DNA from 3 places in the Caballeronia zhejiangensis genome. Region 2 is predicted to be linked to each of the others. Evidence: predicted binding sites of a transcription regulator. Region 2 holds the regulator's gene; each other region holds the start of a gene.
What was found. Region 2 encodes LexA, which represses DNA repair genes until DNA is damaged. Its sites were predicted from a motif close to ACTGTATNNNNATACAGT; they were not measured.
Positions count from the first base shown of each region.

Region 1: the regulator LexA is predicted to act here: its motif matches at 2,254-2,271, upstream of imuA (translesion DNA synthesis-associated protein ImuA).
Region 3: the regulator LexA is predicted to act here: its motif matches at 2,396-2,413, upstream of LDZ23_RS21035 (DUF2471 family protein).

Region 1 covers NZ_CP084283.1:1,764,527-1,768,675, reverse strand. The annotation lists rRNA gene LDZ23_RS08475 (23S ribosomal RNA) at 1-1,828, shown strand, start outside; rRNA gene rrf (5S ribosomal RNA) at 1,985-2,097, shown strand; gene imuA (translesion DNA synthesis-associated protein ImuA) at 2,341-3,204, shown strand; gene LDZ23_RS08460 (Y-family DNA polymerase) at 3,149-4,149, shown strand, end outside.
Region 2 covers NZ_CP084283.1:1,337,217-1,341,365, forward strand. The annotation lists gene LDZ23_RS06470 (universal stress protein) at 1-504, shown strand, start outside; gene LDZ23_RS06475 (DUF2939 domain-containing protein) at 540-1,139, opposite strand; gene LDZ23_RS06480 (hypothetical protein) at 1,239-1,565, opposite strand; gene lexA (transcriptional repressor LexA) at 1,763-2,440, opposite strand; gene LDZ23_RS06490 (sulfate ABC transporter substrate-binding protein) at 2,699-3,721, shown strand; gene cysT (sulfate ABC transporter permease subunit CysT) at 3,812-4,149, shown strand, end outside.
Region 3 covers NZ_CP084284.1:1,399,491-1,403,639, forward strand. The annotation lists gene LDZ23_RS21020 (glycine C-acetyltransferase) at 1-1,100, opposite strand, end outside; gene LDZ23_RS21025 (helix-turn-helix domain-containing protein) at 1,256-1,858, shown strand; gene LDZ23_RS21030 (CsbD family protein) at 1,990-2,178, opposite strand; gene LDZ23_RS21035 (DUF2471 family protein) at 2,443-2,799, shown strand; gene LDZ23_RS21040 (DUF2252 domain-containing protein) at 2,865-4,149, opposite strand, start outside.

The sequences.
Region 1 (4,149 bases), 430 kb from region 2:
TGGCTTAGAAGCAGCCACCCTTTAAAGAAAGCGTAATAGCTCACTGATCGAGTCGTCCTGCGCGGAAGATGTAACGGGGCTCAAGCCAGTCACCGAAGCTGCGGATGCGTACGCAAGTACGTGTGGTAGGAGAGCGTTCCGTAAGCCTGCGAAGGTGCGTTGAAAAGCGTGCTGGAGGTATCGGAAGTGCGAATGCTGACATGAGTAGCGATAAAGGGGGTGAAAAGCCCCCTCGCCGTAAGCCCAAGGTTTCCTACGCAACGTTCATCGGCGTAGGGTGAGTCGGCCCCTAAGGCGAGGCAGAAATGCGTAGCTGATGGGAAGCAGGTCAATATTCCTGCACCATTGTTAGATGCGATGGGGGGACGGATCGCGGAAGGTTGTCCGGGTGTTGGACGTCCCGGTCGCTGCGTTGGAGAAGGCACTTAGGCAAATCCGGGTGCGTAATTCAAGGGCGTGGCGCGAGCTTCTTCGGAAGCGAAGCAATTGGAAGTGGTTCCAAGAAAAGCCTCTAAGCTTCAGTCTAACGATGACCGTACCGCAAACCGACACAGGTGGGCGAGATGAGTATTCTAAGGCGCTTGAGAGAACTCGGGAGAAGGAACTCGGCAAATTGGTACCGTAACTTCGGGATAAGGTACGCCCTTGTAGCTTGACTGGCCTGCGCCAGGAGGGTGAAAGGGTTGCAATAAACTGGTGGCTGCGACTGTTTAATAAAAACACAGCACTCTGCAAACACGAAAGTGGACGTATAGGGTGTGACGCCTGCCCGGTGCCGGAAGATTAAATGATGGGGTGCAAGCTCTTGATTGAAGTCCCGGTAAACGGCGGCCGTAACTATAACGGTCCTAAGGTAGCGAAATTCCTTGTCGGGTAAGTTCCGACCTGCACGAATGGCGTAACGATGGCCACACTGTCTCCTCCCGAGACTCAGCGAAGTTGAAGTGTTTGTGATGATGCAATCTCCCCGCGGCTAGACGGAAAGACCCCATGAACCTTTACTGTAGCTTTGCATTGGACTTTGAACCGATCTGTGTAGGATAGGTGGGAGGCTATGAAACCGGAACGCCAGTTTCGGTGGAGCCGTCCTTGAAATACCACCCTGGTTTGTTTGAGGTTCTAACCTTGGCCCGTGATCCGGGTCGGGGACAGTGCATGGTAGGCAGTTTGACTGGGGCGGTCTCCTCCCAAAGCGTAACGGAGGAGTACGAAGGTACGCTAGGTACGGTCGGAAATCGTGCTGATAGTGCAATGGCATAAGCGTGCTTAACTGCGAGACCGACAAGTCGAGCAGGTGCGAAAGCAGGTCATAGTGATCCGGTGGTTCTGTATGGAAGGGCCATCGCTCAACGGATAAAAGGTACTCTGGGGATAACAGGCTGATACCGCCCAAGAGTTCATATCGACGGCGGTGTTTGGCACCTCGATGTCGGCTCATCTCATCCTGGGGCTGTAGCCGGTCCCAAGGGTATGGCTGTTCGCCATTTAAAGAGGTACGTGAGCTGGGTTTAAAACGTCGTGAGACAGTTTGGTCCCTATCTGCCGTGGGCGTTGGATATTTGAAGGGGGCTGCTCCTAGTACGAGAGGACCGGAGTGGACGAACCTCTGGTGTACCGGTTGTGACGCCAGTCGCATCGCCGGGTAGCTATGTTCGGAAGAGATAACCGCTGAAAGCATCTAAGCGGGAAACTCGCCTTAAGATGAGATATCCCCGGGGCTTCGAGCCCCTTGAAGGGTCGTTCCAGACCAGGACGTTGATAGGTCAGGTGTGTAAGTGCAGTAATGCATTGAGCTAACTGATACTAATTGCCCGTAAGGCTTGATCCTATAACCAGTGTGTTTCACGTACTGACTTGGCGCCACAGCGCTTGGTCAATACCACCCCTGGTTGAGTATCGTTGTGCGACACTCACTCCCCAAACACTTCTACTTCTTCCCAGATTGGTTGTCGCGCCCACCCAGGCGAGACAACAACAAGTCATGCCTGATGACCATAGCGAGTCGGTCCCACCCCTTCCCATCCCGAACAGGACCGTGAAACGACTCCACGCCGATGATAGTGCGGATACCCGTGTGAAAGTAGGTAATCGTCAGGCTCCTCATGCTTCAAACAAAAACCCCACCCCAAAAGGTGGGGTTTTTGCGTTTGAAGCGCGGCAACCGTGAATCCGGATAACCCGCGCTGCGACTTGCCTCGCGCCCCATCGGCGCATCCTTCTATCCGCCAGCTGTTTACCCTCGCCCGCAAAAATACTGTATAAATATACAGTAAACCGGAGGCCCACCGAGCGCTTGCGCCATGAGCAGGCCCCTGTATTCGCGTCGGACGGGGAAAACTCATGGGTGCAGCACTTTCATTGCTCGACATCGGGCTGACATCGCATCTGCAGCGTCAGGTCTGGCAGGGCAGTCCGGTCAACGATCCCGATTCGAACATCATCTCGAGCGGCTTTCGAGCGCTCGACTTGGCCTTGCCCGGCGCAGGCTGGATGCCCGGCTCAGTCACCGAGTTGCTGATCGAAGAGAGTGGCGTAGGCGAAATCAGACTGCTCGCGCACTCGATCCGCGAACTGACAGCAAGCAAAGGCCGCTCCGTCATCTTCGTCGCGCCACCGTGGAAGCCCAATCTGGCCGCGCTTCGGACGATGAACATCGCGGTGAACAAGCTGGTTTGGGTCAAAGCGGCCGAGGATCAGGTGCTCTGGGCCGCGGAGCAGTCGTTGAAGCAGGAAGGCATCGGCGCAGTGCTGATCTGGCTACCACAAGTCGATGCCAAAGCCTTGCGAAGACTGCAGGTAGCGGCTCAGGAAGCGCAGTCGCTGGCATTTCTGTTCCGCCCGCTCAAAGCGGCGAAGCAATCCTCCGCTGCGCCGCTGCGCATGGTCTGCAAGCCGATACTTCCCGCCAACGCGCAGACGATGAACCGTCGCGAATGGATGCAGGCCGTCATGCTCGAAATCGACATCATCAAGCGGCGCGGCCCATTGCTCGGCAAGCCCTTGCAGTTGAACTTGCCGCTGCAGATGCCTGCGCTGCCCGAACATATTCGTCGGGCGCATCAGGCAAGGAAAGCACGAGAGGTCAAACATGTTGTGGATAGCGGTGACATTGCCGCTTTTATCGCTCGAAGCCGTCAGGCCGCCTTCGATGCCCTCAGCGCCGGCGAACTCGACATCGCCTGGAGCGAGCTCGACGGCGAATGACAATATCGATCAGTCATGCTTCGCGCTAGCCGATCACGCGCGCGTCCTGATGCCCGATCTCGTCGCGTTTCGGCTCGGCGTGCGGCCCGGCAGCACGCGCTCGCATGCGTTCGCGCTCGCGCCCCAACTGACGTTGCTTGCCGTCGACATTCGCGAGGAGCAGAACGCGCTCGAAGCCGTTGCGCTGGCGCTGCTCGCGTTCACGCCCAAAGTCGTGCTCGCGCATGCGAATACGGTACTGCTCGAAGTCGGCGCCAGCATGCGGCTCTTCGGCGGATTGCGCGCGTTGCTGTCCAGAGTGACATCGACGGTTAAAGGATGTGGCTTCACGTCCCGCATGGGCTGCGCGCCGACAGCGTGGGGCGCGTGGCTGCTGGCGCACGCGCGCACGCGCCGGGTCGCGCGGCGCGTACGCATCGTGAAAGAGACGACGCTCGTGCACGTACTCGATGAGTTGCCCGTATCGCTCATCCCATCGGCGCATTCGCACGGCAACGTGTTCGAGCAGATCGGTTGCGCGACGCTCGCCGATTTGCGTCGTCTGCCGCGCAAGGGCGTCGCGCGCCGCTTCGGGCAAGGCGTTCTGCAATGGCTCGCGCAAGCGTACGGACAGGCGCCCGACCCGCGTGAGGCATTTTGTGCGCCGGCGTCGTTCGAAGCGCGGCTCGAATTGCAGGCGCGCGTGGAAAGCGCCGAGGCGCTGCTGTTCGCCGCGCGCCGGCTCGTGCTGCAACTCGCCGGCTGGCTCTCTGCGCATCATGCGGCGGTCAGCGAATTTTCGCTCTTGCTCGAACACGAACTGGCCGCCCGTCACGCGCCGAAAACGTCGACATTCAAGGTGGCGTGGGCCGTGCCGACGCGCGACGCCGACCACATCCTGTGGCTCTTGCGCGAGAAGCTGAATCAGACGACGCTCGCCGCGCCCGTCATCGAGATGAAACTCCT
Region 2 (4,149 bases):
AGCTACCGAAAAATCCTGCTGTGCTACGACGGCTCCAGAGAAGGCCGCAAGGCACTGCGTCAGGGCGCCAATCTCGCGCTCGACCTGAATGCGGAGACGCATGTGCTCGCGGTGGTGGATATGCGCTCGAGCATCGCGCAGAGCGCCGGACTGCTAACCGACATGGCCTGCGGACGCTTCGAAGAGGCCGCGCGCGACATCCTGCAAGAGGGCGTCGAATGGCTGCGCGAGCGTGGCCTTCAGGCACAGGGACATTTCGCGTTCGGCCATCCGATCGACGAAATCGCGGCGCTCGCCGACAGCCTTCAGGTCGATCTCGTCGTCGTCGGGCATCGCTGCCGCAGCGGCCTCGCGCGCTGGTGGATGGGCGCGGGCAACACGCCGCTGCTGGATCGCGTGAAGTGCAGCATCCTGGTTGCCGTCTGTCAGGCCGGTGAATCGGCCGAAGCGGAAGACGAAGCGGCGTACGCGGCGAAGCCCGTCAAGGCCGAAGCCGGGGCGTGATGCGGTGCGAAGCGTGAGCCGCGACGCTTGACGCGTCAACCGTTGAGATCGACCGCGACGAGCTTCCACGACACGAGCCCGTTGCGGTGGAAGATCGCGGAGTATCGCGCATCGCCGGCGCCGTGTTGATACGTGACGACGAACGTGTTCAGGCTTCGATAACCCGCCGTCGTCTGCGGTGGCTCTTTCGGCGGCTGCCGTGCGGTCGTGACGCCGGACGCGGGCCCATTCCCCGCATTCGCTGGTGCGCCGTCGCCAGCTTGCGGCGGACGCTCGCCCGGATCGCCGCGCGGCGGGATGCCGTTCAGAATCGCCGCGACGCCGTCCGGTGTGGCATACGAATCCACCAGCGGACCGACGAGCGCCGCGCCGATCATCGCACCGATGATCGCGAGCGGATTCCCGCTCTTTTGAATATCCACGCGACGCGTGAGCAGCGCCGCGATCTGGTCCTTGAGGCTCGCGCGCAGCGCCGGAAAATCGACGTATTCGTTGACGGTTTGCGCATCGCGGGCATCGGCCGCGCGCTTCACGCGATCGAGTGCGATGTAAGGCGATGCGTAAACGAAACCGAGCGCCGCGACGATAACCAGGACGACGAGCGTAACGACAATAGAACGGGTAGTGCGGGACATGCTTGGGCCAAGCCTCTTGCAAAACGTGAATTACGGATTGACCGCGCGGGCGCCGGTTAAATCCCGTGAATTCACGTCGTGCGTGCGATGGCGTTCCATTCAGGCGAGGATTCCGCCGGCCAGCCCGGCATTTTCCTCGGCGATGCAGCGGTCGATCATGCGCGAAACCTCGTCGATCTTGCCCACCAGAATCACGCGCGATTGCCCGCGATACACGCGCACTGGCGCGCGCTGCTCGGCCTCGGCGTGCACCGTGCTGTTGAGGGAAACGCGAGCGAAGGCCGGCTGACGGGACGGCAACGCGGGCATTTCGTTGAAGAGATCGGGCGTGGCTTCGGCGCGCGGCATGCCGCAGGCGATCAGCGTGCGCAGATGGCGCAGGCGGCCGAATTGACGGAAGGGCAGCAGACGGGCAAAACGTTCCATGATGACTCTCCAGACGATAGGACGCACCGCGGCGCACCGCGCGCGGTGGCCGTCATGCTTGTTGTGTTGTGAGACGCCTGAATCAGGTGTCGAAAGCGGTTGGTGAGGCTATCTTGCGATGTCAATGAGACATTTCGTGTCTCGGTGCGAAAGTAATGTGCTTCGACTTTCGTGCCTTGCCCGTTCGCGGGCCAACATCAGAATTCGCCGGAGCGGATCAGCCCGACGGCAATGCCTTCAAGCGCGAAATCGCCGCTGCCGGCGCGCACGAAGATGTTTTCATACTCGGGGTTTTCGGCGATGAGTTCGACGCCGTCCGCGCGCCGTTTCCAGCGCTTGACCGTGACGTCGTCGCCAAGACGCGCGACGACGATCTGTCCGTCTTTCGCTTCGTTGCGCTTTTGCACGGCGAGAAGATCGCCGTCGAGAATGCCTGCGTCGCGCATCGAGAGGCCGCGCACCTTCAACAGATAGTCCGGCTTGCTGGAGAAGAGCGCGGGGTCGCACGCATAGTGCTGCGAGATGTGCTCTTGCGCGAGGATAGGACTCCCCGCCGCGACCCGGCCGACGAGCGGCAGAGACAATTGCATGATGCTCTGATGCGGCAGCGTGAACTGATGCGGCAGCTCCTCGGACCGATCGATGCGAGATGCATCGCCGAGCAGCCGGATGCCGCGCGACGAACCCGCCGCCAGCTCGATGACGCCCTTGCGGGCCAGCGCCCTGAGGTGCTCCTCGGCGGAATTGGCCGAACTGAAGCCGAGCTCCGCCGCGATCTCGGCGCGCGTGGGCGGAAAGCCCGTGCGGTCGATCGCGCGCTGGATGAGTTCGAACACCTGCTGCTGCCGCGCGGTAAGTTTTGATGTTTTGGTCACTGGCTCGAGCCCCTGATGCACTGTATGAATGGACAGGTGACTGTATTTTTATACAGTATTTGGCGCTTTTCAAGCTTTACTTTAAGTTCGCGGCCACGAAGCCTCCGCACCGTCGGATCGCGCCCGCCGGCGCTTCTTCCATCCAGGAATATCGTTCTTAGCAGTTTTACGTATAAAAAAGTGAATAACGATTATTTTCAATCATATAGAGGCCTCGTTAGACTGATTCCGTCAATTCGATAAGACGGAGAACGGGGAATGCAAAGCATCAACACGGGATTGCGACGGCTTCTTGCTGCGGCGACGCTCGGCGCGGCGGGTTTGATCATGACGGCGCCGGCGCAGGCGGATACGTCGTTTCTGAACGTTTCCTACGACCCGACTCGCGAGCTGTATCAGGACTTCAATCAGGCTTTCGCGAAAAAGTGGAAGGCGGAGACGGGCGAGACCGTAACCTTCAAGCAGTCGCATGGCGGGTCGGGCGGCCAGGCGCGCGCGGTCATCGACGGACTGCAGGCGGACGTCGTTACGCTCGCACTCGCTTATGACATCGACGCGCTCGCGGGCAAGGGACTCGTCGGCGCGGACTGGCAGAAGCGCCTGCCGGACAACGCATCGCCGTACACGTCGACGATCGTGTTTCTCGTGCGCAAGGGCAATCCGAAGCACATCAAGGACTGGGACGATCTGACGAAGCCGGGCGTGTCGATCGTCACGCCGAATCCGAAGACATCGGGCGGCGCGCGCTGGAACTACCTCGCGGCGTGGGCGTACGCGCAGCACAAGCCGGGCGGCAACGAGCAGACCGCCAAGGAGTTCGTGACGAAGCTCTACAAGAACGCCGGCGTGCTGGATTCCGGCGCGCGCGGCGCGACGACGAGCTTCGTGCAGCGCGGTCAGGGCGACGTGCTCATCGCGTGGGAAAACGAGGCGTTCCTGTCCCTGAAGGAATTCGGTCCGGACAAGTTCGAGATCGTGGTGCCGTCCGTGAGCATTCTGGCGGAGCCGCCGGTCGCGGTGGTCGACAAGGTCGTCGACAAACACGGCACGCGCAAGCTCGCCGAAGCGTATCTCAAGTATCTGTATAGCGACGAAGGGCAGCAGATCGCCGCGCGCAATTTCTATCGGCCGCGTTCGGACAAGGTGCCCGCCGATCTGACGAAGCAGTTTCCGAAGCTGAAGCTCTATACCATCGACGACACCTTCGGCGGCTGGACCAAGGCGCAGAAGACGCATTTCGCGGATGGCGGCGTGTTCGATTCGATCTATCAGCCGCAATAAGCGTCAACCGGCGACGCGGCGCGTTCAAGACGCCGCGCGCCCGAAGCAGCAACGCGCGCCCACCCCGCGCGCAAAAAGGATGATTCAAGGATGACGACTCTCACATTCAGGAAACCGAGCGCGCTACCCGGTTTCGGCCTCACACTCGGCATCACGGTGGCTTATCTGAGCCTCGTGGTGCTGATTCCGCTTGCCGCCACCTTCGCTAAGACGGCGACGCTCGACTGGGCGCAGTTCGTGCGCGCGGTGACGTCGCCGCGCGTGCTCGCATCGTATCGGCTGACGTTCGGTGCGGCGCTCGGCGGCGCGCTCATCAACGCGGTGTTCGGTTTTCTCGTCGCGTGGGTGCTCGTGCGCTACACGTTCCCGTTCAAGCGCATCGTCGATGCGATGGTCGATCTGCCGTTCGCGCTGCCGACGTCGGTCGC
Region 3 (4,149 bases), on a different replicon from region 2:
GCGCGTCCTTTCGGCACCACAGGATAGGAAAAGCCAATCACATAGACGCCTTCGTCGAGCAGCGCATCAGCCATCTTGGACGCGAGTTGAGCGTCGCCGAGCATGACCGGAATGATCGGATGTTCACCGGGGACAAGATCGAAGCCGAGCGCGGACATCGCCTTGCGGAAGTGCGCCCCGTTCTCGCGGACGCGCCGGCGCAACGTCGCGCCTTCGTCGCTCGCGAGCAGTTCAAGCACTTTCAGCGATGCCGCGGCGATGTTCGGTGCCAACGTGTTCGAGAAAAGATACGGCCGGCTGCGCTGACGCAGCAAATCGATGACTTCCTTATGCGCGGCGACATAGCCGCCTGACGCGCCGCCAAGCGCCTTGCCGAGCGTGCCGGTAATGATGTCGACGCGATCGAGCACGCCGCAGTGCTCCGGGGTTCCGCGCCCGTTCTCGCCGATGAAGCCGACGGCGTGGGAATCGTCGACCATGACGAGCGCACCGTAACGGTCAGCGAGATCGCAGATGCCGGAAAGGTTGGCGATGATGCCGTCCATCGAAAAAACCCCGTCGGTCGCGATCAGCTTGAAGCGTGCGCCGGCTGCATCGGCTTCCTGAAGACGCGCTTCCAGATCGGCGAGGTCGTTGTTTTTATAGCGCAGACGCCGGGCCTTCGAGAGCCGCACGCCGTCGATGATGCTGGCGTGATTCAGTTCGTCGCTGATGATCGCGTCTTCTTCGGTCAGCAGCGTTTCGAAGAGGCCGCCGTTTGCATCGAAGCAACTCGAATAAAGAATGGCGTCGTCCGTTTCGAGAAAACGCGCGATCGCCTGTTCAAGTTCCTTGTGCACGGTCTGCGTGCCGCAGATGAAACGCACGGACGCCATGCCGAAACCATCGGCGTCCAGTCCGTCCTTCGCGGCCTCGATGAGCCGGCGATCGTCCGCAAGACCCAGGTAGTTGTTCGCGCAGAAGTTCAGCACCGCCGCGCCGTTCGCGAGCCGAATGTCCGACGACTGCGGACTCGCGATGACGCGCTCCGTCTTGTAGAACCCCGCAGCGCGAATTTCGTCGAGCGTCGAACGCAAATGGGAGAGATATCGGTCTTTCATCGCAATCCTTGTTCTGGGCCTGCCAATGCAATCCGCGCCTCGTGACTCGCGCGCGCCGTCCTTAGCCCTGTTATAGTGCATCCATCGCATCGGACATGTTCGATATTTCGAACGCATTTCCGATATGCCGAACACTTTACGGGATTGGTCGATTCATGGCAAGCACGGGTTCAGAGGGAAAAGCAGCCGATCTGGCGGGCGCAGGCGCAACACCGCCGCGCGTCGGAGAGATCATTCAACGCTTGCGCAGCGAACGGAAGCTGACCCTCGACGATCTGTCGCGCGCGGCCGGCGTGTCAAAGTCGATGCTGTCGGAGATCGAGCGCGACAAGGCAAATCCGACGATCGCCGTCGCGTGGCGACTGACCAATGCGCTCGGCATCAGCCTCGACCAATTGTTCGCGCAGCAAAGGCCCGCCGAAGCGATCCGCGTTTCGGGGCTGCATGAAATACCGACCCTGAGTGGGGACAACGGCGGCTATCAGTTGCGCGTGTGGGGACCGATTGAACTCGCCGGCAAGTTCGAGTGGTACGAACTTACGCTGCAATCGGGCGCCGCGCTCACGTCGAACGCGCACGAACCGGGAACGCGCGAGCATCTCACAGTGCTGAACGGTTCCGTTGAGGTCGATGCGTCGGGTGCGACGCGTCGTCTGAAGGCGGGGGAAACCGCGCGGTATGCCGCGGACGAGGCGCACGCGATCCGGAATGTCGGGCGCGCGGAGGCCAAGGCGTTGCTCGTCGTCATCCACGGCTGATGCGCTGAGCGTCCGGAACTTTTTGCGCATAAAGTCGGCGCGCCGCCGTGCGCCCGCCAATAAAAACGGGACGCGCATCGAGCACGTCCCGCTCAAAGCGGCGCCGGAGTCGCGGCGCCGGTTGGCCCGTCTTACGGGTTCTTTTTCACGCTGTCCTTCAGATCCTCGCGTGCATCGCCCACGCCTTTTTGGACCTTGCCGGCTGCTTGCTGCATGTCGCCCTTGGCTTCCTGAGCCGTGTCCCCCGTCATTTTGCCGACGCCCTCGTTGATCTTTCCCTTGACCTGCTTGCCAACGCCTTCGGCTTGATCCTTGTTCATGTCAGTTCTCCCGTGGTTTGCAGCGCTGTTGGCCGCGCGGTGCCGTCGAACGAACGCAGAAACTGCCTGCGCGTTCCGCTCAGGAGTTTCCCAAGCACGGTTAAACGATGCGCTTTGTCGGCAGGCGCGCATAGCCGCGCATGTCTGAAACGCACGTAGGCGGAATCGCACATACAGCCGGTTCGACTCGCGCGACGCTATTTTCATTGCAACAAGTACTGTATATTTGTACAGTACAATAAGACCGGCTGGAAGGGGTGGATCATGGAGTCGAATGGTGAAAACCTGAGCAGAAGGCAGTTCGCCCGCGCGGTGCATGACCTCGAGCGCATCACGCGTCAGATCGCGGGGCGTTACATCGATAAAGGAGTGCCGCTGACTTGGCGGCTGTTGCATGCCATCGAGGCGGAGGCCGTCGCGGACCTCGGATTCGCGGGACGACACGAAGCCGCCTTGCGCGAGCTGTTCGCGCGTCCCGATGACTTTCATTTCCCCGAAACCGATGACGTCGTCGACGTTGCATCCTCGGATGCCTTGCCCGCCGTTTTCGCCTTCGCCGTAGACGCCTACGAGCGCGCATCGCGACAGGATCGGCCGCGAGCAGTCAGCGCCGCGCATTGACGCATCCCCGCGGCACGCGACTGAACCCGCGTGCCCCGGTTCATGTCATCGCGCAGCGGATCGTTTCACGGCGCGAACTCCGCCGCGATGTCCGCATCCGAACGCGATTCGAGCTTGCCGTCCCGGCACGCAACGCGAAACACCTCGTAGTCCTTTTCCACCTGATCCGCGTAGGCGCGACCGTAGCGCACTAGAACTTCGGCCATTCGATCGCTGTTGCCCAGGTAGCCCGAGATTTCCGGCGCGCATCCGCCGGACTTCGCGTGCGCGCGGGCAAGCGCCCAGCCGCAAAGCACGGCGTATTCGCGAAAGACGTCGTCGCTGAAAGTATCGAGTTCTGCGGAGATTTTCATGTCGCGTAACTGGCGGATGTAGAGCGTGCGCCCGAGCGGTCCGGTCGCCCAGCCGAGAAACGGGTCCGTGGCGGCCTGCATCAGACGTTGTCCGTGAACGACGCGGTGCCCGTCGTGTTTGATATCGTCGGCGTGCTTCGCATGTTTCGTGAATCTCGCGACGACCGACGTCGATGCCTCCTTCATCTGCAGGAAAAGCGGCTTGTCGTGATGATCCGTGAGCAGCAAAACGAGGCAGCGCGTGCCGACGCTGCCCACGCCGACCACCTTGAACGCGACATCCTGCCGGCTGAATTGCGACAGCAATCTCGCGCGCTCCGGCGTAAGCGTCGCGACATAATCGCGCACGAGCGTCGCGAGCGCATCTTCACGACTGGCTTTGAGCGTCATCCAGCCGTCGTTCTTATCGATCAGCGTGCTCTTGCCGTGGATGTGAAACACGGCAGGCGGCGCATCGCGAATGCGCCACGTGTCGCCGGTTCGGTCGGCGAGTTTCGGCAGCATCGTTTCGTGCGTGCGGCGCGAAGCCCGTTCGATGCCGCGCTTGATGCGCCGCCGCGCGTCTTCGCTCTGCACGGCCTGGTACATGCGATCGAAGGTGATGCGCTCGTACCAGAGATCGAGCACGCTCATTTCAGCGTACTCGCGCAGATGCGTCTGATAACTGCGCGCGGCGACAAACGCGAACTCGTCCGCAGCCAGATCGCCGTGGCCGAGATGCCGGCCGGCGATCGTGAAGCTCGCGACCAACCGTTTCAAATCCCATTCCCACGGACCGGGCGCGGTTTCGTCGAAGTCGTTGAGATCGAAAATGAGCGCGCGCTCCGGCGTTGCGAAGCCGCCAAAGTTGGAAAGATGACAGTCGCCGCAGATCTGAATGGCGATGCCGCTGTCCGGTGTGCCGGCCAGGTCGTGCGCCTGAAGGATCGCGCTGCCGCGATAAAACGTGAACGGCGAAACGAGCATGCGGCCGTAACGCAAGGGAATCAGCGCATCG